3 regions of the Novosphingobium pentaromativorans US6-1 genome follow, and region 3 is predicted to be linked to each of the others. Evidence: riboswitches for the same ligand, from Rfam matches in the RefSeq annotation. Region 3 holds a riboswitch; each other region holds the start of a gene.
The links. A riboswitch is a leader RNA that binds a small molecule or an ion and turns the genes downstream of it on or off. The one in region 3 is predicted to bind cobalamin.
Positions count from the first base shown of each region.

Region 1 (7,610 bases), 1.2 Mb from region 3:
TTTCTCGCTGTTCCACGATCAGCCGCTCATGCTCGGCACGGCCCTGCTGGCATGGGGCCTGGGGCTGCGTCATGCCGTGGACGCGGACCATATCGCGGCCATCGACAACGTGACCCGCAAGCTGATGCAGGACGGTCAGCGCCCGATCGCAGTCGGCTTCTGGTTCGCCATCGGACATTCCGGCATCGTCACCATCGCGGCCATAGCCATTGCCCTGACGACGAGCGCACTGACGCAGTTCGAAAGTCTCAAGCAGGTCGGCGGTCTCGTCGCGACCTCGATCTCGGCGATCTTCCTGTTCTCGATTGCCGCCATGAACCTGATCATCCTGCGCAACGTGTGGAAGACCTTCGCCCATGTCCGTGCCGGGGGCGCCTATGTGGAGGAAGACCTCGACATGCTGCTGGGCAATCGCGGGCTGATGGCGCGCCTTTTCCGGCCGATGTTCCGCCTCATCACCCGCAGCTGGCACATGGCTCCGCTGGGCTTCCTGTTCGGGCTGGGTTTCGACACCGCGACCGAAGTGGCCATCCTGGGCCTTTCGGCGGGGCAGGCGGCGGACGGGCTCTCCATCGGCACGATCCTCGTCCTGCCGGTGCTTTTCGCCGTGGGCATGGCGCTGATCGATACCGCCGACGGCGTCGTCATGCTCGGCGCCTACGAGTGGGCTTTCGTCAAGCCGATCCGCAAGCTCTACTACAACATCACCATCACCCTGATTTCGGCGCTTGTCGCCATCGTCATCGGCGGGATCGAAACGGTCGCCCTGATCGGCGATAAGCTGGGCCTCACCGGCGGCCTGTTCGATATTGCCGGCGAACTGGGAGAGAACTTCAACAGCCTGGGGTTCGGCATCATCGGCCTTTTCGTGCTGTGCTGGCTCGCCAGCTTCGCGATCTACCGCTGGAAGCGCTTCGACGATATCGAAGTGCGCGTCTCGGCATGAGAACCGGTCCTTAGGCGATTGGCTTGGCGGTCGATCTGTTCTAGGGCCTCGCTTCGAAGCACGGATCGATTCTGTGCTTCGAATGATCGCGCCGGTGCCCCGAAAGGGGCTTAATCGGGAATGCGGTGCGGGAAGGTCTCTCCTTCCCAAAACCGCGGCTGTCCCTGCAACTGTGAGCGGATAGCGAGATGCACACGGTTCCCTTCCTCACGCGAAGGGCCGGCCACTGGATGAAGCCGCAAGGCGATCCGGGAAGGCGTGCATCAAGCAGTGACCCGCAAGCCAGGAGACCTGCCGGCGCACCGGTCGCTCTTGCCTTGATCCAGGGGATGGTCACGGCACGGTAATTCTTCCGTCTGAGCGACGAAGCTGTGCGGCTGGGGCTGCACGAACGCGCGGTAACGGGTGCCTTTTCGCGCCCGCCCGTCGCCGCGCGTCGGTCGGATTCGCTCCCGGCAAGCCCCGCCGTTGTCGCCATGGCGCGTGGGGAATTGCCGATGCCTGACCTGTCCAAGGTCCCTGTAACGATCATCACCGGTTTTCTGGGCGCGGGTAAGACCACGCTCATCAGCCATCTCATCCGCAATGCCGGCGGTCGCCGCCTGGCGGTCGTCGTCAATGAATTCGGCACGCTGGGCGTCGATGGAGATATCCTGAAGTCGTGCGCCATCCCCGACTGCCCGGCAGAGAACGTCGTCGAACTGGCCAATGGCTGCATCTGCTGCACCGTCGCCGACGACTTCATCCCCACTGTCGAGAAGCTGCTGGCGCTTGAACCCCGGCCCGATCACATCCTGATCGAAACTTCGGGTCTCGCGCTGCCCAAGCCGCTGCTCAAGGCTTTCGACTGGCCCGCGATCCGCAGCCGCATCACTGTCGACGGGGTGCTTGCCCTTGCCGACGCAGAGGCCGTGGCCGAGGGCCGGTTCGCACCCGATCTCGCCGCACTCGAGGCGCAGCGCGCGGCCGACCCGGAAATCGATCACGAGACGCCGCTGTCCGAAGTCTTCGAGGACCAGCTCGCCTGCGCCGACATGGTGCTGCTGACCAAGGCCGACCTTGCCGGCGCCGAGGGCCTTGCCCGCGCGCGTGAAGTCATCTCCGCCGAAGCCCCGCGCCCGGTCCCGGTCATCGAACTGAGCGAGGGCGTCGTCGATCCTCGCGTGATCCTTGGCCTTGGCGCTGCTGCCGAGGACGACATTGCCGCGCGTCCCTCGCACCACGATGGCGAGGACGATCACGAGCACGAGGATTTCGACAGCGCCGTCATCGAACTGGGCGAAATCGCCGATCCCGCTGCTCTCACCGCACGCATCGAAACACTGGCGAGCGATCACCGGGTGCTGCGGGTGAAGGGCTATGTCGCGGTAGCCGGCAAGCCGATGCGCATGCTGGTGCAGGCGGTCGGCGCGCGGGTACGCAGCCACTACGACCGCCCCTGGCGCCCCGATGAAGCGCGCCTCACGTCGCTGGTCGCCATCGCCGAGCACGATCACCTCGATCCCGCTGCGATAAGGGCCGTGCTGCAGGGCTGAGGCCGCGATGCACGTTATCTTCCGCGAGACCCACGGGATCGAGGAAGCCTCCGTTCCGCAGGATCTGGGGCAGGCTCCGGCCGATCTCGTGGTGCTGTCGTTTTCGGACAGCGACCTCGGCGCTTTCGCTGCCGGTTGGCGCAGCGCGCGCGATGCGGGGGACAGTCCGCCCTCGCTGCGCCTCGCCAATCTTGCGGCACTGACGCATCCCTTGTCGGTCGACACCTATGTCGAGCGCACGCTGGCAGGTGCGAAGGCGATCCTGGTGCGGATCATCGGCGGGCTTCCCTACTGGACTTACGGCCTGCAGCAGGTGGAGGCGCTGGCGCGTTCGCGCGGGATCGCGCTGGCCGTGCTGCCCGCAGACGGGCGCGAGGACGAAAGGCTCGATGCCGTCTCGACCGTTCCGGTTTCCGCGCTGCGCGAACTGACCCGCCTTTGCGATATCGGCGGCGCTGTTGCGGCGCGGGCAGCTCTTTCACGGCTCGCGCAAGCGGGCGGCCTGCTGGCGGACGGCAAGACCGGGCGCGAAGTCCGGGCCATTCAGGCGCTGCCGATTGCCGGGGCGTGGCTTCCAGGTGAAGACACGGCCTGTCCGGCGGCCTTTGCCCTGACAGCATCCCGCCCGCGCGTGCTGCTCGCGTTCTATCGATCCTATCTCAGCTCCGCCGATCTCGAACCGTTCGAGGCACTCCACGCGGCCTTGCGCGCACGCGGTTTCGATGTGCTGGGCCTTTACGTGCCCTCGCTGAAGGCCCCTGAAGTTCGCGGCTGGGTGGATCGCTGGGTGCGGGCGCTGCAGCCCGCGGCGGTGATCAATGCGACCGCCTTTTCCGCGCGTGACGATGAAGGCGCGACGCCGCTCGACGGCGCCGGTGTCCCGGTGTTCCAGGTCGCGCTGGCGACGAGCGGGCGGCAAGCCTGGCAGGATGCCTCGCGCGGTCTGTCGCCGGCCGATCTCGCCATGCATGTCGTGCTTCCCGAAGTCGACGGCCGCATCTTTGCAGGCGTGGCCAGCTTCAAGGAAGCCGCTGCGCGCGACGATGCCCTTGAATTTTCGCGCAGTGCCCACCGCGCCGAGCCATCGCGGATCGAAGCGATTGCCGCGCGCGTCGCGGGGTGGATCGCGCTGGGCCGGAAACCCGCGGCAGAGCGGCGCCTTGCGATGGTTCTCTCGACCTATCCGGGCAAGGGCTACCAGATGGCCCACGCCGTCGGGCTGGATGCACTGGCCTCCGCCGATGCGATCCTCGCCGATCTGGCGCAGGCCGGTTACACGGTCGAATGCGGCCATGACCTTGTGGCGGGCCTTGGCGAAGCGACCGCCAGTTGGCCGCTCGGCGCTTATCGCGCCGCTCTGGCCCGCTTGCCTGCAGCGCTGCAGGCCGATCTGGCCGAGGCCTGGGGAGACGCCGAAAGGGACCCCGCCGTTGCCGACGGCGCCTTTCATTTTCGCGTCGTGGAGCTTGGCCATGTCCTGGTCGCCCTGCAGCCCGAGCGCGGCTGGTCTGCCGAGCGTGACGAGGGTTACCACGATGTCTCGCGTTGCCCGCGTCATGGCTATGTTGCCTTCTATCTCTGGCTGCACGAGCGCCGGGTCGATGCGCTCGTCCATCTCGGCGCGCACGGAACGCTTGAGTGGCTGCCGGGTAAATCGGTGGCGCTTGGCGATGCCTGTTGGCCTGAGGCGCTGACCGGCGCCCTGCCTGTCATCTATCCTTTCATCGTCAACGATCCCGGCGAGGCGGCGCAGGCCAAGCGCCGGATCGGAGCCGTCACGCTGGGACACGCACCGCCGCCGCTGGCTCCCGCGCAGCAAGGCGCAGGACTGACGCGCCTCGAAGCGCTGCTGGACGAGTTTTCCAACGCCGACGGGCTCGATCCGGCGCGGCGTGACAGGCTGCAATCGGCCATCCGCGAGGAAGCGCAGGCGCTGGGGCTGGAGGTGGAACTCGGCCTCGACGGCGCGACCTCGCTGGTCGAGGCGATCACCCGCATCGACCGCTTCGTGTGCGACGTGAAGGAGAGCCAGTTCGGCGACGGCCTGCATGTCTACGGCCGCGGCGAGCAGGGCGAGGCGGAGCGCAGCGGACTGCTGGCCGCACTGGCCGGACGGCGTGTGGCGGCGGGGCCATCCGGTTCGCCATGGCGCGGGCGCTCCGATGTCCTGCCGACCGGGCGTAATCTCTTCGCGGTCGATCCGCGCGCGGTGCCTTCGCGCACGGCCCATGCGCAAGGCGTGGTCCTCGCCGAGGAACTGGTCCGCCGGCACCTGCAGGACCATGGCGACTATCCACGCGGTCTGGTGGTCGACCTGTGGGGCTCGGCGACGATGCGCACGGCGGGCGAGGAGTTCGCCATGGCCCTGCACCTGCTTGGCGCAAAGCCGGTGTGGGACAATGCGTCCGAACGCGTGACCGGAGTGGAAATCCTGCCGCTGGCCATGCTCGACCGGCCCCGCATTGACGTGACGCTGCGCGTCTCGGGTCTGTTCCGCGATGCGTTTCCGGTCCTTGCCTCCCTGTTCGGGATGGCGGTGCGCGCACTGAGCGAGAGGGACGAGACGCCGGAGTGGAATCCTTTCGCCGGCAAGGCCGCAGCCCCGCGCGTCTATGGCCCGCGTCCCGGGCGCTATGGTCTCGGTCTGCGCGATACGGCCGAGACTTATACCGACGAAGCGCGCCGGGCTGCCGGTGAAGCCTGGCTTGCGGCGTCCGACCATGCGCTCGACGGGCAGGACGAGGCGCCCGATCCTGCGGGTTTGCGTGAGCGCGTCGCGGGGGCTGACGCTTTCGTGCACCTGCAGGACCTGCCCGAGACCGATCTGCTGCTTGCGGCCGACTATGCCGCGCACGAGGCGGGATTTGCCGCAGCGCAATCGGTTACCGGCGGCAAGGCGGCGCTCTACCACCTCGACAATCGCGATCCCGCCCGGCCGTATGCCCGGACCTTGAACGAAGAGATCGCGCGCGTCGTGCGGGCAAGGGCGGCCAATCCACGCTGGGTTGCCGGGATGATGCGCCACGGCTTTCGCGGGGCTGCCGAACTGGCCGCGACGCTCGATCACCTTGGCGCCTTCGCGCATCTCTCCGCTTCGGTGCCGCCGCAGCTGTTCGATCTCTATCACGACGCGACGCTCGGCGAGCCGGAAGTGCGGGCGTTCATGGCGCGCGAAAATCCCGAAGCGCTGGCAGCCATGGAAGCCCGCTTCGCCGCGCTTCATGCCGCTGGCCTGTGGCAGACGCGGCGCAACTCGATCCTTGCCAGCCTGGGAGGCGGGCAATGAGCGGTTTCGCGATCAGGGGCTGGTGTCCCGATGCATGGCATCCGATGGCGGCGGGAGACGGCCTGCTGGTGCGGGTGCGCCCGCGCCTCGGGCGATTGAACCGCAAGCAGGTGCTGGGCCTGTGCGATGCCGCGCTGACCTTTGGCAATGGCATGATCGACCTGACCCGCCGCGCCAACTTCCAGCTGCGCGGGGTGAGCGAGGCTGAATGGCCTGCGCTTATTGCACGGCTCGTCGAACTGGAACTGGTCGAGGCCGATCCCGTCCTCGAGAAGAAGCGCAATCTCCTCGTCGCGCCCATCTGGCAGGAAGCCGACGATACTGCGCGGATTGCCGCTGAACTCATCGCAAGGCTCGGTGAGTTGCCGGAGTTGCCGGGCAAGGTCGGCTTCGTGATCGACGCCGGGCCGGTCCCTGTCCTGCCGGGGGAGGCGGGTGATTTCCGGATCGAGCGTGCGGCCGGCGGCAGCCTGATCCTGCGCGCGCAGGGCCGGACCGCTGGCGCGGAAGTGACCGCTGGCGCGGAAGTCGACCGCCTGATCGCCATGGCGCGCTGGTTCGCTGAAAACGGCGGGCCTGAGGCCGGTCGCATGAGCCGGTTTACAGCTGAACTTCCCGAGTGGGCGCAAGGCTCGCTGCTGCCTGCGCGGGGGTCTTGCCCCTTGCAGCCCGGCCCGACATCCACAGGTGCGGCATGGGGCGTGCCTTTCGGACAGATCTCGGCACTGGCGCTGGCCCGCCTGATCACAGACCCGGCGGCGACGGCACTACGCACCACTCCCTGGCGACTGCTCATCGTCGAAGGCGCCGCCTTTGCGCCCGTTGAGGGGCTGGTGGACGATCCGGCCGATCCGCTCCTGCGCGTCGATGCCTGCCCGGGGGCGCCGTCGTGCCCGCAGGCAAGCGTCGAGACCCGCGCGCTGGCGCGCCGCATCGCTCCGCAGGTCACCGGACGCTTGCATGTTTCTGGGTGCGCGAAGCGCTGTGCGGCGACCGGGCGGGCCGATGTGACGCTGATCGGCCGCGAGGGGCGATACGATCTTTCGGGCGAGGGGCGCGAGCGCCTCGCTCTTGGCCGGGACAAGGTCCTGGCTCTTTTCGGAGCAGGCTGATGCCGCATGACTATGAAACCGATGGCGCAGCGATCTACCGCCAGTCCTTCGCCACGATCCGGGCCGAGGCCGAGCTGACGGCCTTTTCGTCCGAAGAAGAACCCGTTGCGGTACGCATGATCCATGCCGCGGGCATGGTGGAGCTTGCCCGGCACGTCCGCTTCTCGCCGGGCTTTGCGCAAGCCGCGCGAGAGGCGCTGGCAGGCGGTGCGCCGATCCTGTGCGATGCGCACATGGTCTCCGAAGGCATTACCCGGGCCCGCCTGCCTGCGGACAATCCGGTGCTGTGCACGCTGCGCGCACCCGAAGTACCCGAACTGGCGAAGGCGATGGGCAATACGCGCTCCGCCGCAGCGCTGGAATTGTGGCGGCCGCATCTTGCGGGGGCGCTGGTCGCCATCGGCAATGCACCCACGGCGCTGTTCCATCTGCTCAACATGCTTGAGGACCCGGCGTGCCCGCGCCCGGCGGCGATCGTCGGCTGTCCGGTCGGTTTCGTCGGTGCGGTGGAATCGAAAGCGGCGCTCTGGGCTGCGCCGCCGGTGCCGTGCTGCATTGTCGAGGGCCGACTGGGCGGCAGTGCGATCACCGTGGCTGCCGTCAACGCGCTTGCGAGCCGCGCCGAATGACTGGGGGCGTGACCTGCGGCACCGTCCATGGGGTCGGCCTCGGTCCGGGCGCAGTGGACCTGCTCAGCGTGCGGGCCGACCGGCTGGTGCGCTCCGCCCGTC
Region 1 covers NZ_CP009291.1:3,537,517-3,545,126, forward strand. The annotation lists gene JI59_RS16650 (HoxN/HupN/NixA family nickel/cobalt transporter) at 1-946, shown strand, start outside; cobalamin riboswitch at 1,022-1,259, shown strand; gene cobW (cobalamin biosynthesis protein CobW) at 1,444-2,481, shown strand; gene cobN (cobaltochelatase subunit CobN) at 2,489-5,767, shown strand; gene JI59_RS16665 (precorrin-3B synthase) at 5,764-6,879, shown strand; gene JI59_RS16670 (precorrin-8X methylmutase) at 6,879-7,508, shown strand; gene cobI (precorrin-2 C(20)-methyltransferase) at 7,505-7,610, shown strand, end outside.
Region 1: it holds a riboswitch for cobalamin, as region 3 does, so the genes downstream of both, cobW (cobalamin biosynthesis protein CobW) here and cobO (cob(I)yrinic acid a,c-diamide adenosyltransferase) in region 3, are expected to answer to the same signal.

Region 2 (7,610 bases), 1.5 Mb from region 3:
TGACGCGAACCATGTCGAGAACCGGAACGCCCTCGGTGATGGCGACGATCAGTTCGATCTCGGCATCGATGGCTTCGAGGATCGCGTCGGCACAGCCCGAGGGCGGAACGTAGACGCACGAGGCATTGGCGCCGGTCACGGCCTTGGCTTCGGCAACCGTGTCGAACTGGGGCAGGCCGAGGTGTTCGGTGCCGCCCTTGCCGGGGGTGACGCCGGCAACCATCTGCGTGCCGTAGTCGAGCGCGGCCTGGGTGTGGAAGCTGCCGGTCTTGCCGGTCATCCCCTGGGTGATGACCTTGGTATTCTTGTCGACGAGAATGGACATGGATCTTTTCCTGTTCCTGATCGTGGAAGCAGCCTGATCGGCTGGGGAGGTTCCAAGAAACTATTTGCGCCGTGCGATACTGGCGAGATTGTCAGGCCCGCATCGCACGACGGCTATTTCCTCAGGCCAGCGAGCCGTCGATGCCCTTGCAGGCTACCAGCAGTTCCTTGACCGCGTCGATCGAGACCTGCAGGCCTGCCTTGGCCTTCTCGTCGAGCGAGATCTCGATGACTTCCTCGACGCCGTCCTTGCCGATCTTCACCGGCACGCCGACGTAGAGACCGTCGACGCCGTACTGGCCTTCGAGGTAGGCGGCGCAGGGCAGGATGCGCTTCTGGTCGCCGAGGTAGGATTCAGCCATGGCAATGGCGGAAGCGGCCGGAGCGTAGAAGGCCGAGCCGGTCTTGAGCAGGCCGACGATCTCGCCGCCGCCGTTGGCCGTGCGCTTGACGATCTCGTCGATGCGCTCCTGGGTCGACTTGCCCATCTTGATGAGGTCGGGAACGGGGATGCCCTTGACGGTCGAGTACTCGACGACAGGGACCATGGTGTCGCCGTGGCCGCCCAGCACGAAGCTGGTGACGTCGCGCACCGAAACGCCGAATTCCCAGGCGAGGAAGGTCGAGAAGCGCGCCGAGTCCAGCACGCCGGCCATGCCGACGACCTTGCTGTGGGGCAGGCCGGAGAATTCGCGCAGCGCCCAGACCATCGCGTCGAGCGGGTTGGTGATGCAGATCACGAAAGCGTCGGGAGCGTACTGCTTGATGCCTTCGCCGACCGACTTCATCACCTTGAGGTTGATGCCCAGCAGGTCGTCGCGGCTCATGCCCGGCTTGCGGGGAACGCCAGCGGTGACGATGATGACGTCGGCGCCGGCGATGTCGGCGTAGTCATTGGTGCCGGTGATGGCGGCGTCGAAGCCTTCGACGGGACCGCACTGCGACAGGTCGAGAGCCTTGCCCTGGGGGATGCCTTCGGCGATGTCGAACAGGACGATGTCGCCCAGTTCCTTCTGCGCAGCGAGGTGCGCGAGGGTGCCGCCGATGTTGCCGGCGCCGATAAGGGCAATCTTCTTACGAGCCATGATGCGTGCTTGTCCTTCCCAATGGCGGGACCTCGGACGTGAAAGGCGGCCTGCTTTGTCCCGCATAAGGCAGGTGCCGTCAGTTGCGAAGCGGGCCCTACGCCCCTCGCACCGACATTGCAACCGCGAAACGACGCGGGCAGGGCGCAAGCGGGCACTTTTAATTGATAATAGTTCGCAATTGCAATAGTGGCGATAAAACAGGGCCGCCAGGCGCGGATTTTCAACGATTTGGCAAGGTTTGCGTAAGTCTTGCGCGGCGCGGGACATGTCTCTCACCGAAGCCTGGGCATTGCAAGAGGCTCGGGGCGAATCGCCGGAAGGGCAAGATGCGCGGACTTGAGGGGCTTGCGCGCCGTCGCGATTCGGAGCGGCTGCGCTCACCCCACACGCACCGCTCATCCCGAGCCTGGCGAAGGATCGGTATCGCGCGCGGCATTACCTGCGACGATGGGGTGCGGCCGTCTCGCCGCCGCAGGATCAGCCGTGGCGGGCGATCTTGCGCGCCAGGGCGTCGGCCATGCGGCGATCGAGCTGGCGGCAGATCGAGATCCACCAGCGGCACGCCTCCTCGTCGCTGGCGGCCTTGGCGGCTTCCGCGTTCTCGCGCGCATGGGCAGCGGCCGAGAGGCCGTGGCGGGCGAAGTGGCGCAGGGCCTCGGTCAACATCCGCTGGTCGTTCGCCGCCTGCATCGGCAGGTGCATCTGTTCCGAATAGGCAGCGATGGCGCGGCGGGCGGAGCCGCCGAGAATGGGTCTGCAGCCATTGTCGTTGACTGCGCCCAGGGGGGCGGAGGGGCACAGGGCACGCACAATCGCTGGACTTTTTCCGCCATAGGCAGCGGAGAAGCGGATCGTCATGTCAGGCGGGCCCTTTGTGTCGTTGTTCTGATCGGCACCCTTATGACGATGATGCTCTAAGTGTTTGTAATGGCCTATGGTTGCCGAATTCTTGCCATGGCCCCACGGTGCCCCGAAAGGAGACAGATCGCGCCGGGTCAGGTGCCCGGCTGGGCGATCCAGCGGCCGCTATTGGCGTATTGCGGCTTGATGTCGCCGGTTTCGGGCAGCTTCTGCGCCCGGTAGAGTGCTTCGCCGCCGCGTTCGCGAATGGCGCTGGAATAGATCGGCGCGGGCGCGGTCTTGGCGGCGGCTGTCTCGATCGGGCTTGCCGCGGCAGTCGGCGCTGCCCCTTGTGCATCGAACTTGCGCTGGATCGCCACCGGATCGAGCGTGTCTGCCGCCGCCATGGTGGGCGAAGCGGTGTCGCGGGGGTGCGGTGCGGCTGCCGGTTCGCCGCCCAGGTAGGCGAAGCGGAAGGCGCCCGGGCGGCCCGCCGCGCCATGGAAACTGTAGAAGCGATGCGCCCCGATGGTGCCGAGGTATTCGAGGCTCGCAGCCCAGTAGGGATGGACCTGCACGGTGTGGTAATGCGTCGCCAGGCCGACCGGGGCATAGACGTAGCCCGTCAGCGCGGCGCGGGCGACCTGCATCGCCCGGTCCCAGAAATAGCGCGAAGGTTTGCGTGCGAGCGAGCCGTCGCAGGTGAACGAGAACTGGCAGCCGGTGGAGCGTTCCGATCCTTCGTAGACCACGCCGCACACGGTATTGGGATAGGCCGGGTGGGCCACCCGGTTGAGCACGACCTGCGCAACCGCACGCTGGCCGGCTTCGGCCTCGCTTGCGGCTTCATAGTATATGGCGGCGGTCATGCACTGCAGCGCGCGGGTGCGGTCGATGCCGCTGGCATCGATGGTGAGCGGGCGGGCAGGGGCGCGGGCTTCAGGGGCCGGTGCGTCCGCGTCCCCGGCGTCGGAATGGATGCCTTCGCCCACCTGCAGGGGCGCGGCTTCCTGTTCGAGGTAATAGAAGGCGGAGCCGGGAAAACTCGATCCGGCGCGCTCGAAGGGCATCGGCTCGGGGGTCTGCGCCTCGGCCGTGGCAGCGGCGATGGTGAAGCGGTCCCAGTGTCCCGGTGAGGCGAAGGCGGGCAGGGCGATGGCGGCAAGGCCTGCAGCGGCCACGCTCCAGCGCCGCTGCAGATGGGCGCGGTGCGCATGCCGGTTCCTGCGCCCGCGCTCGAACCGGGCCGCGAAGTCGCGCGGGCGCGCCTCGCTTTCGCCGATCAGGGCCATCAGGGCAGGTGGCTCGGTCACTCGGTTCCTTTCGCTCGCCTTGTCAAAGTGCGCACCGTCAATGTGCGCCACTTCAACGTGCGCCCCGTCAACGTGGCTCGTCGGCGCATCCTGCGCCTAACCCGCCTATCGATCCGGCGCATCCGCTCCGTGGTCGCCGTCCCGAAGCGACACACCGCCGCCTTGTAGCCTTAACCGGTAAACAAACCGGTTGCGCGGGCAGGTACTTGCGCGGCCGTGCTTGCAAAGCCTGCAACACCGCAGTATCCGCCCGGCCACGTCACGGGTTGTCCGGCTTGCCGGACCTAAGAGGGAAGCCGGTTCGATTCCGGCGCTGTCCCCGCAACTGTGACCGGGGAGTTCCGTCCCGATTGGCCACTGGCGTCTTGTCACAAGGATGCCGGGAAGGTGGGGCGGCGCTATGATCCGGGAGCCAGGAGACCTGCCAGTGATGGTCGTTCCGCGCCGGGCGGGTTGGACCGGAATGCAGCGAGTCATGCGCCGTGAAGGCGCGGCCTCAGCCACGAGCGACGCTTCGTTCAGGTTGGAGGTTTGTACGTGAAGTATCTGTATCTGCTCGGCACCGCGCTTGCCGTGTCCACACCCGCTCTTGTTTCCCCCGCTCTTGCCGATGAGGCCGATGTCGCGCCGTTCGTTCCGCTGGGCGACGCGATCACGGTGATCGCGACCGGCAGCGCGCTGCGCGTCGATCAGGCGGGGCAGCCCGTCAGCGTCGTCGGCAGCGAGGAGATCGATTCCATCCAGGGGCCGGACGTCGCCCGCGTGCTGGAGCGCCTGCCGGGCGTGACCTTCAGCCGTAACGGCAGCATCGGCGGGACGACGAGCCTGTTCGTGCGCGGCGCCAATTCCCAGCAGCTTCTGGTGCTGGTCGACGGCCTGCGCGTTGCGGACATTGCCGCGCCCAGCGGCGGGTTCGATTTCGGCAACCTGATGACCGGGCCGGTCGGCAGGGTCGAACTGCTGCGCGGTTCGAACTCGGTCGTCTGGGGATCGGAAGCCATCGGCGGCGTGCTGGCGATCACCAGCCGCGACGTCAACGGCGTCGAGGGCTCGGCAGAGTATGGCGCGCGCGACAGCTTCGACGGGCAGGTTTCGGCCGGGCTTTCCGGCGAGACTTACGGCGTCAACCTCAACGGCGGTTACATGCGCACCGATGGCATCAGCCAGGCGGCGTCCGGTACCGAGGCCGACGGCTTCAGGCAGTGGCGGGCCGGTGGCCGTGCCCACGTCGATCTGGTGCCGGGCCTTACCGCCAGCGTGGTGGGCCGCTTTACCGATGGCACGCTCGACCTCGATGGCTATCCTGCGCCCGATTACACTTTCGCCGATACGCCCGAGTACCAGAAGACCCGCGAGCTGGGCGGCCGCGCGGGGCTGACGTGGACCGGTGATGCGCTCACGCTCGATGCAGGCTATCAGGTTTCGGACACCCGCCGCCGTTACTACGACCCGACGATCTCGGACCAGTTCAATTCCGAAACGCAGGGCCGCAGCGAAAGGGCGGAACTGAGCGGCTCCTACGACGCCACCGATGCCGTCCGGCTCGACTTCGGGGGCGCCCATGAATGGTCGCACATCAAGTCCGACGATTTCCTCTACGGCTCGCGCATTCGCGCCGACGCGGAACTGACGAGCGTGCACGGCCTGCTCGGCTACTACGGCAATCTGTTCAGCCTGGCCGCGGGCGTGCGCTACGACGACCACTCCAATTTCGGCGACAAGTGGACCTTCGGTGCCAACGGCAGCGTCACCGTGGCGGCGGGCTGGCGCATCCGTGCCTCCTACGGCGAAGGCTTCAAGGTGCCCACGCTCTATCAGCTGTTCTCCGAATACGGCAATCCCGACCTGATGCCCGAGCGCAGCCGCAGCTACGATGCCGGGATCGAGTATGGCGACCGCAACGGCCCGCTGCACTTCGCGGTCACCGGCTTTCGCCGCGACAGCCGCAACCTGATCGACTACGTCTCGTGCTTCGGATCGAGCGATGCGCTTTGCGGGGATGGCCGCTACGGGTTCTATGCCAATGTCGGGAAGGCCCGCGCAACCGGCGCCGAGATCGAGTTGGGCGCCCGGGTTTCCGAGCGCTTGCGTGCCGGCGCGGTCTATACTTACGTCAAGTCGGTGAACCGCACGGCCGGCGATCTCAACCGGGGCAACGACCTTGCCCGCCGTCCGCGCAATGCGCTCACCGTCTCGGCCGACTGGGACGCGCCGCTTGAAGGGCTGACGCTGGGCGGCGATATCCGCATGGTGTCCGACAGCTACAACGACAATTACAATCTGACCCCGCTGGACGGCTACGTGACCGCGACCTTGCGGGCGAGCTACACGATAGCGCAGCGCTACGAAGTCTTCGCGCGCATCGAGAACGTGACCGATGCCGATTACGCGACGGTCTCGGGCTACGGCACGCCGGGCCGCTCGGCCTATGCCGGGGTTCGGGTGAAGATGTGACCCTGTCGCTTCCCCCGCAGTCCGGGAGGACCGGAGGGAAGCATCTGGCGCGGGCCCTGGTCCGCGCCGGGGTCCTTGCGCTGGCATGGGCCTGCATATCGGGTTGCGGGGGCGGCCATTCCGGGGCCGCCCCGCTTGCCGCGCCGGGCGATCCGGCCTACCCGACCATCGTCTCGCTCAATCCCTGCACCGATGCGATCCTGGCCGAAGTGACCGGGCCGGGCCAGTTGCTGGCGATCTCGGGCTACAGCCACGATGCCCAGTCCACTTCGATGGACCTTGCCAAGGCGCGCCGTTACCGCGCGGTCTCGGGCACGGTCGAGGAAGTCGCCGCCATCGGCCCGAAAGTGGTTGTCGCCAGCAGTTTCCTGCCGCCCGCCACGGCCAGCGCGCTCGACGAGCTGGGCTTCAAGGTGGTGCAGATGCCGATTGCGCCGGACCTTGAGGCTGCGCGCGGCCAGATCCGGGAACTTGCGGGCCTCACCGGCCATCCCGAACTGGGCAAGCGCCTGATCGGCCGGATCGACGAGGCGCTGGCCCGCGCCGCGCCGCCCCGGGGCGCCACGCCCGTACCGGCGCTGGTCTGGGAATCGGCAGGGCTGGTCGCAGGTGACGACACCCTGATCGTTGACATGATGAAGCACACCGGCTTTACGAACGCGGCCAGTGCACGCGGGCTTTCGCAGGCCGATTTCCTGCCGCTCGAGAAAGTACTGGCCGATCCGCCGCGCGTCGTCTTCGCAGTTGGCAATCCGCTGGCCGAAGAGGACCGCATGCTGCATCACCCCGCTCTCGCGAGCCTGAGCCGCATGAAGCGTTTTCCGCTCGATCGTTCGATCCTCTGGTGCGGCGGCCCGACGATCCCGCGCGCCATCGACGCGCTCGGACGCGCCCGGCGCGAGCTGGACCGGCAGGACGCGGCGATCCGGACGGCACGGGTGCGATGAACCCGCGCCTCGTCCTCCTGCTGCTGGCCGGCCTGCTGGTGGCCGTGCCGCTTTCACTGCTCGCCGGACGCGTGTGGATCGATCCCTTTTCGCCGACGGCGCACAATGCTTCGATCATCCTCATCCAGCTGCGTCTGCCGCGCGCGGTGCTGGCGCTGGCGGTGGGCGCGGGGCTGGGCGCTGCCGGAGCCGCGATGCAGGGCTTCCTGCGCAATCCGCTGGCCGACCCCGGTCTCTTCGGCATTGCACCGGGCGCAGCGCTGGGCGCGGTGCTCAGCTTCTGGACCGGCTATGCCGCCTCGCCGTGGCTGCTGCCGGTCTTCGCGCTTGCCGGGGCCTGCGGAGCGATGACGCTGCTGGCACTGATCGCCGGTCGCAGCGGCGGCGTCGCGCTGTTCACGCTGGCGGGCCTGATGGTCTCCAGCCTTGCCGGCGCGCTGATGAGCCTTGCGATCAGCCTGAGCCCATCGCCCTTCGCCATGACCGAGATTGTCACCTGGACGATGGGCTCGCTTGCCGACCGCTCCTGGCGCGAAGTCTGGATCGCCCTGCCGCTTACCGCCGCGGGGATCGGCGTGCTCCTGGCCGCCGGACGCAGCCTCAATGCCCTGACGCTGGGCGAAGCCGCGGCGCGCTCGCTGGGG
Region 2 covers NZ_CP009291.1:3,226,603-3,234,212, forward strand. The annotation lists gene sucD (succinate--CoA ligase subunit alpha) at 1-325, opposite strand, end outside; gene mdh (malate dehydrogenase) at 447-1,409, opposite strand; gene JI59_RS15080 (hypothetical protein) at 1,890-2,270, opposite strand; gene JI59_RS15085 (cell wall hydrolase) at 2,408-3,616, opposite strand; cobalamin riboswitch at 3,812-4,008, shown strand; gene JI59_RS15090 (TonB-dependent receptor plug domain-containing protein) at 4,103-6,019, shown strand; gene JI59_RS15095 (ABC transporter substrate-binding protein) at 6,016-6,966, shown strand; gene JI59_RS15100 (FecCD family ABC transporter permease) at 6,963-7,610, shown strand, end outside.
Region 2: it holds a riboswitch for cobalamin, as region 3 does, so the genes downstream of both, JI59_RS15090 (TonB-dependent receptor plug domain-containing protein) here and cobO (cob(I)yrinic acid a,c-diamide adenosyltransferase) in region 3, are expected to answer to the same signal.

Region 3 (7,610 bases):
GGCTCCGCCTTCATAGCCGCCGTTCTGGACCACGATCGCCTGAATTCCCGACTCCTCGCTGCGAGAGGTCGAGAGCGGCATGCCGCGTGCAGCAAGGCCGGTCATGATCGGTTCGGGGAACGGATCGGCGCGGAAGGTATCGCCTTTGGCGACAAGGTTGGGCAGCGCCACTGCGTCCTGCGGAGACATGTGCCAGTCCAGCATCGCTACCAGCGCCTTGAGATTATAGGCCTGGATCGAAGTCCCGCCGGGCGATCCGGCAGCGGCATGAAAGCGGCCGTCCTTCGTCAGGACGATGGCCGGTGCCATGCTCGAGCGCGGTCGCTTGCCGGGGGCGGGGGCATTCGCTGCTGGCGCTCCGTCTTTATCGGTGGGAGAGAACGAGAAATCGGTAAGCTGGTTGTTGAGGAAGAACCCGTCGACCATTCGTCCGGAACCGAAGATGCTCTCCACCGTGGTCGTCATCGAGACGACATTGCCCTCGCCATCGACGACGATGAAGTGGCTTGTCCCGCCAGGCTCGGCCGTAGCGTCGGGGCCGACAGCAGGTGCGCCCTCCGGATGGCCGAAGCTGACCGGGCCTGCGCGTTCGCCGATCAGTTCGGCGCGCGCTGCCAGGTAGTCCGGATCGAGCAGGCCCTTGATCGGAACTTCGACGAAGGCCGGATCGCCGACGTAGCGGTCGCGGTCGGCATAGGCCAGCCGGCTTGCCTGCGCGAACTCGAACCAGGCCTTTTCATCTTTGGCATTGCGCTTGCCGATATCGGTATGGTCGAGAATGCCCAGCGCCATGAGCAGTCCCGGGCCGCCGGACGGTGCCTGCGGCGTGCAGACCATGTAGACGCGGTAAGGTTCGCAAAGCGCCGGGCCGGAGCGCGGGCGATAGGCGGCGAGGTCGGCCAGCGTCATCGTGCTCGGGCGCGGTCCCTCGCTCACGCGCCTGACGATGTCAGCGGCAACAGGGCCGGTCAGCAGGCCGGAGGCTCCGAACCTGGCGATCCGCTCCAAGGTGCGGGCGTAGGCCGGATTGCGCAGCCGGTCCCCCGCGGCATAGCGGGTGCCGTCCGCCTTGGAGAAATACGCGACAGCATCGGGCGCGGAGGATTGCGGTGCGCGCTCCATCCGGATCATGCCGGCAAGGCGGGGGCTGACGATGAAGCCGTCCTCGGCAAGATTGCCGGCCGGCTTCAGCAGGTCCGCCCAGGCAAGCTTGCCGTGATCGTGATGGGCCATGTCGAGCATGGCCACGGCCCCGGGCACGCCGGTTGAAATGCCGCCAAGAACCGCATCGAAGAAAGGCAGTCGGTTGCCCTCATCGTCGAGGAATAGGCGGTCGGTCGCGCCGGCAGGCGCGGTTTCGCGCCCGTCGTAGTATGTCGCCTTGCGGCTCTTCGCGTCGTAGTAGACCATGAAGGCGCCGCCGCCGATCCCCGAACTCTGCGGTTCGACAAGGCCGAGGACCGCCTGGATCGCCACTGCGGCGTCGACCGCCGAGCCGCCCTTGCGCAGCACGTCCACCCCTGCCTTCACAGCGAGGGGATTGGCCGCCGCGACCATTGCATGCTTTGCAAACCCGGCCTGTTCCCGCTCCGGTACTTCGGCCCGTGCGGTCTGCTCGACGGTTGCTGCAGGGGGCGGACTGGCCTGGGAAACGCTGGCCTGGGAAACGCTGGCCTGGGAAATGGTCGTCAGTGTCAGTGCGGCAAGGCCGACGGACAGGAAAAGGCGGCGCAATAGGGTTCTCCGCGGGGTAGCTTCAATCGATCTTGTCGCGGCGATGGCCCCTTCAGTCAGGGACTCGCGCGATCGCCGGGACGGAACCTAACAGTTCCGTCCGGCAGGTATAGGGCCTTGCGGCGAGGACATTTCTGCTTGCAGTGCGCTGCCGTTGGCTAGAGGTCGATCCCCGGCTGCGCCTTGATGCCATTGCGGAAAGCGTGCTTCTCGTCACCGATCCTGCTTACCGTGTCGGCCAGTTCGATGAATTCGGCATGGGCCGCGCGCCCGGTGATTACCACGTGCTGCATCTCCGGCCGGTTCCTGATCGCAGGAAGGACTTCTTCCAGCGTGAGGTAGCCGTAATTGATGAGGTACGTCAGTTCATCTAGCACGACGAGCGAGATCTCAGGATCGGCCAGCGCGGCCTTTGCCTTGGTCCACCCGGCCTGCGCAGCGGCAATGTCGCGCTGGCGGTTCTGGGTTTCCCAGGTGAAGCCCTCGCCGCAGTTCTCCCAGGTGACGCCCGGCTGCACGGAGAGGAAAGCGCGTTCGCCCACGTCGACCTTGCTCTTGATGAACTGGAATACCGCAGCCGTGCGCCCGTAGCCCAGCGTGCGAGCCACCATGCCGAAGGCGCTCGAGGACTTGCCCTTGCCGTTTCCGGTAAGGACGAGCACCAGGCCCTTGTCGATCCTGGCTGCAGCAATGCGCGCATCGACTAAGGACTTGAGCTTGCGGGTCCGTTCCTTGTGGCGGCGGTCTTCTTCGGTGAGATTCTCGGTATCGGTCATAACGGTCTGGCCTCTCTCGTGGGTGGCATGCGGCGGGGCGAAGGAGAGTCCGGCAAGTCTGGCATTCACTCGGGTTTCCTCTTCGACGCACGCACGATTGTCGTTTGCCAAGGGATTGCCCGCAGGATGCGAGGCCCTCGTCCGCCCGGTTCATCCCGCCCGCGCGAAGGAACGACGGTAGCGGGCCGGTTTCCTGACTTTCCGGTTCGCCGCGCCTTTCGCCGCCTTCTCGAACAGGGTGTGCCCGTTCAATGGCATAATGGCGATGCGCTCACCGGTCACAGTTGCGGGAGCAGTGCCGTAGATGCGGCGAAGACTTCGCTGCCCGGACTTCCCGATTAAGCCCTTGCGGGCACCCGTTACGGCCTCGCGGATAGGTCAGGGCAAGGCTGCCTGCAAGCATATTGCGCTTGCGAAGGGCATGACTGCGCGATACTTGCCGGGCTGCGACAGGTTCCCCGCAAGGGGATCAAAAGGGAATTCGGGTGCAAGTCCCGGGCTGCCCCTGCAACTGTAAGCGGCGAGCCATCCGGCCATTTCGCCATTGGGACCCCAAGCCGGTCCTGAGAAGGCGGCCGGAGCGGCGCTGACCCGTGAGCCAGGAGACCTGCCTGCCGCAGTCGTTCTTCATCCGGGCAGGGCGCACCGGGTGTTCGAGGGCCTTGCGCAAAGCGGGGTCGTCCCTCGCGCAACGACAGTCATCGTCTTGCCGGTCTCGCTTCCGGCAGGGCTGGAGCCGTTTGCAAGGAGGGAGCGTGAACATGCTCTTGATGTCTATTTGTCGTCCGTGTTCTGGAGCGATGCGTTGATGCTGCGTGCCGTGAAAGCTGAAGCTTCTGTGGTGGTCTGCTCGACCTGCCGCCATTCCGAGACCGAGCGCGAGGATGAGCATGGCAAGCGGGGCGGTGCGCGCCTTGCCTCGGCCATGCGCGAAGTCCAGGCCGAAGAACCGGCCCTGGCGGCGGTCGCCGTGCAGGAAATGCCGTGCCTGTTTGCCTGCAAGCGTTTCTGCACGGTGCATGTCCGCGCGCCGGGCAAGGTCGGTTACGTTCTCGGCGATTTCGCCGCAGACCGCGAGGCCGCGCACGCGATCCTCAGCTATGCTGCGCAACATGCTGAAAGCGAGGAAGGCGTCGTTCCCTACCGCAGCTGGCCGCAGGGCGTGAAAGGTCATTTTATCACGCGTACCCCGCCCGAAGGGTATCTTTGCACATGATCCAGTTCGAAAGCCGGGGGGCTTTCGCGGCTGCCCTTGCCGATCTGCCTGCGGCCAACAAAGTGGCGCTGGCGGCCGCCCAGCTGCGCCAGAACGCTCTGACCAAGCCATTGGGATCGCTTGGCCGTCTCGAAGACATCGCCATCTTCATGGCCTCGTGGCAGGACCGCGAGAGGCCTCGTCTGGATCGTATCCGTGCGGCGATCTTCGCCGGGAATCACGGCATCGCGGCACGTGGCCTCAGCACTTATCCTGCGGAAGTGACAGCCCAGATGGTTGCCAATTTCGCAGCTGGCGGAGCGGCGATCAATGCCATGGCCGATGCCTGCGGCGCGGAACTGGTGATCGTGCCCATCGAGCTGGAAAGGCCGACTGCCGACTTCGTGGAAGAGCCGGCAATGAGCGAAGGCGATTGCCTTGCCGCGATCAATGCCGGTGCCGGAGTCGTCGAAGATGGGCTGGATCTGCTCTTCGTAGGCGAAATGGGCATCGGCAACACGACGCCCGCTGCCGCCCTTTGTGCGCAGTCCTGCAAGGGCGCGGTGGAAGACTGGGTAGGGGCCGGAACCGGGCTCGAGATGGACGGAGTCCTGCGCAAGCGGATTGTCGTCTCGCTGGCGCTTGCCTGTCACGGCCCCGCCTGCAACGATGCCTTCGAAACCCTGCGCCGACTGGGCGGACGGGAAATCGCGGCCATGGCCGGGGCCATCCTGGCCGCGCGGATGAAACGCATTCCGGTCCTTCTCGACGGCTACATCGCATGCGCGTCGATTGCGCCGCTGGTGGCCGACCAGCCGCAGTTCGCGGCGCATTGCCTGGCTGCACACTGTTCCGCGGAAGCGGGCCATCTGCGGCTGCTTGACTGGCTGGGCCTCGAGCCCCTGCTGCGGCTCGGGATGCGCCTTGGCGAGGGGACCGGCGCGGCAGTGGCGACGCAGCTCGTGCGTTCGGCGATTGCCGCGCACAATGGCATGGCGACCTTTGCCGAGGCCAGAGTGTCGCAAGCGCAATGAAGGGTTTCGTGCTGCACCTCATGCGGCACGGGGCTCCGCAGCGTCCCGGCCTGATGCTCGGACATCTCGACGAGCCGCCGCTGGCATCGGGCGTTGCCGCTTGCGCCGCACGCGGGGCCGAACTGGCCTTCTCCCGGATCTGCTGCTCCGATCTCGAACGCGCGCATGCTCCTGCCCGGCAGATTGCGGCCCGGCGCCATGTTCCGATCGATATGGACCCTCGCTGGCGCGAACTCGATTTCGGAACATGGGACGGAAAGGCCGCGCAACACTTGCCCGCAGACGCTTTGGCGCGGTTCTGGGACGATCCCGATTCCTTCCCTCCGCCGGATGGAGAAACCTGGTCGGCGCTCCTGCAACGGGTGGGCGCGGCAGTGGAAGAAATGCGCGAGGACAGCCTCGTCCTTGCCCACGGCGGTTCGATCCGGGCTGCAGTCTCGTACCTCACCGGTCTCGATCATCGCGGGGTCTGGGCGTTCGACCTGCCTTACGGTGCGCTCGTCAGCCTTCGCGTGTGGCTGGGGGGCAAAAGCGCCGGGCAGATCATCGCGATCGAGGCACCGGCGCCATGATACGGCGCTTCGTCCTCGCCATGCAATTCACCACGCGCATTCCCTTGCCGCAGGTGAATGTGGACGAGACCGACTTCGCGGCGCTGCTGCGCTACTTCCCGGTAGTGGGTCTTGTCGTGGGAGGCGTCGTTTCCGGCGCATGGTGGCTGGGATCGCTCCAGGGCGCCTGGCTGTCAGCGCTGCTGGCGCTGCTCGCCTGGGCAGCGGTGACAGGCGCGCTGCACCTCGATGGACTGGCCGATGTCGCCGATGCCGCCGGGGCTGCGCACGGCAATGCCACGCGACTTTCCGAGGTCCTGTCCGATCCGCACGTCGGCAGCTTCGGGGTCGTGGTGGTCGTGCTACAGTTGCTCGCCAAGTTCGTGCTGCTTGAGCACATGGCCCTGGCCGATTTGCCCATGCTCTGCATCCTGCCGGCCCTGGCACGCTTGGGGCCGCTGTACTGGGCCAGGATGCTGCCTTCCCTGCACGAGGGGCTGGGAAGCCGGCTCGGTTCCGGCGTGCGCGAAATCGACCTCGTGCTCTGGGCCGTTCCTGCCCTCATCGGCGCGATATGGGAGCCGCCTTTCGCTCTGCTGGCTATCGCGATCCCGCTGTGGGCGGTCTGGGTGCGGCGCAGGCTGGGCGGGATCTCGGGCGACGGTCATGGTGCAGGGATAGAGCTATGCGAGACCGCGCTTCTCGCCGCGCTGGTCCTGACATGAACGCGCTGCCGCCTGTACGTCACGGAGGACGGCTGCTCGAGGCCTGTCGGCGCTTCGGCGGCCGTCCGGGTGACTGGCTGGACCTGTCCACTGGCATCAATCCATCGCCATGGCCCAGCGCCGCAGTCGCCGCGACCGACTGGAGCCGGCTTCCCGAACCTGACGCCTTGAGCGAGTTGGAGGCGCGCGCCGCTGCGCACTTTGGTGTCGATCCGGATCATTGCTGCGCGATCGGGGGAAGCGAATTGGCGATCCGCCTCGTCGGGCGCCTGCTGGGTATGCCGGGGCGCTCGCTGCAACCCGCCTATGGCAGCCACGAAGAGGCCTTTGCCGGGCCGTGCGCGCACTTTGGCGAAGTCCCGAAGAAACCCGCCGCGCTGATTTTTGCCAATCCGAACAATCCCGACGGCAAGCTCAGGCGGGGCAATGACGTTCTCGACTGGTCTGATCGCCTGACGATGGCGGGTTCCTGGCTCGTGGTCGACGAGGCTTATGCCGATTGCGATCCCGTTGAGAGCGTCGCGTCCGGGGTTCAGGACGGACGGCAGTTGATCGTCCTGCGCTCCTTCGGCAAGTTTTTCGGCCTTGCCGGTCTGAGGCTCGGCTTCGTGCTCGGTCCGGGCGACATGATCGCAGCCTTTCGCGAAGCGATCGGCGATTGGCCGGTTCACTCGGCCGCGCTCGCCATTGGCAGCGCGGCATACGGCGACTCCGCCTGGATTGCCGGAACGCGCCTTGCGCTGTTCGAACGGGCGCGCGCGATCGACTCGGTTCTGGCTGGACACGGGTTGACGCCGCTGGGGGCCTGCCCCCTTTTTCGGCTTGTCGAGACGCGCAGCGCACAAACCCTGTTTCGCCACCTTGCGCAAAACCGCATTCTGGTGCGGCCATTCGAACGTAGTCCCGACTGGCTGCGCATCGGGGCCCCGGCATCTACGCGCGATCTGGCGCGCCTCGACCGGGCGCTTTCGCATGGCTGAAGCCATCGCCTTTTGCGCCATGGCCATCGAGGGGGCACTTGGCTGGCCCGCATGGCTTCACCGCCGCGTGGGCCACCCGGTCGGCGCATTCGCCGCACTGATCACGGCGTGCGACCGGCGTTTAAACCTGCGATCCGCACGCGAGCGCACGCGCCGTGCCGGGGGTTGCCTTACTGTCTGCCTGCTCCTCCTCGTTGCGGGGGGCGGCGCTTGGCTGATCGAACAGGCGGTGCGAGGATTCGCCGGAATCTGGTCCTGGCCGGTCCTTGGCCTGCTGGCATGGCCGGCAATGGCCGCTCGCAGCCTTGACGACCACGTACGCCCGATCCACCGGGCCTTGCGGCAAGGGGACCTTGAGGGCGCACGCGAAGCGGTGGGGCGCATAGTGGGGCGCGACACGACCGCACTCGATCAGGCTGGCGTTGCACGGGCAGCCATAGAAAGCCTTGCCGAAAGCTTTTGCGACGGTGTGGTAGCCCCGCTGTTCTGGTTGCTCGTTCTCGGCCTGCCGGGAGCATGGATCTACAAGGCGCTCAATACGGCCGACAGCATGATCGGCCACCGCGAGGTACCCTATACGCATTTCGGCTGGGCTGCGGCGCGCAGCGACGATCT
Region 3 covers NZ_CP009291.1:715,496-723,105, forward strand. The annotation lists gene ggt (gamma-glutamyltransferase) at 1-1,734, opposite strand, end outside; gene cobO (cob(I)yrinic acid a,c-diamide adenosyltransferase) at 1,893-2,579, opposite strand; cobalamin riboswitch at 2,677-2,885, opposite strand; cobalamin riboswitch at 2,945-3,139, shown strand; gene JI59_RS03240 (DUF1636 domain-containing protein) at 3,319-3,726, shown strand; gene cobT (nicotinate-nucleotide--dimethylbenzimidazole phosphoribosyltransferase) at 3,723-4,739, shown strand; gene JI59_RS03250 (histidine phosphatase family protein) at 4,736-5,311, shown strand; gene cobS (adenosylcobinamide-GDP ribazoletransferase) at 5,308-6,015, shown strand; gene JI59_RS03260 (threonine-phosphate decarboxylase) at 6,012-6,995, shown strand; gene cbiB (adenosylcobinamide-phosphate synthase CbiB) at 6,988-7,610, shown strand, end outside.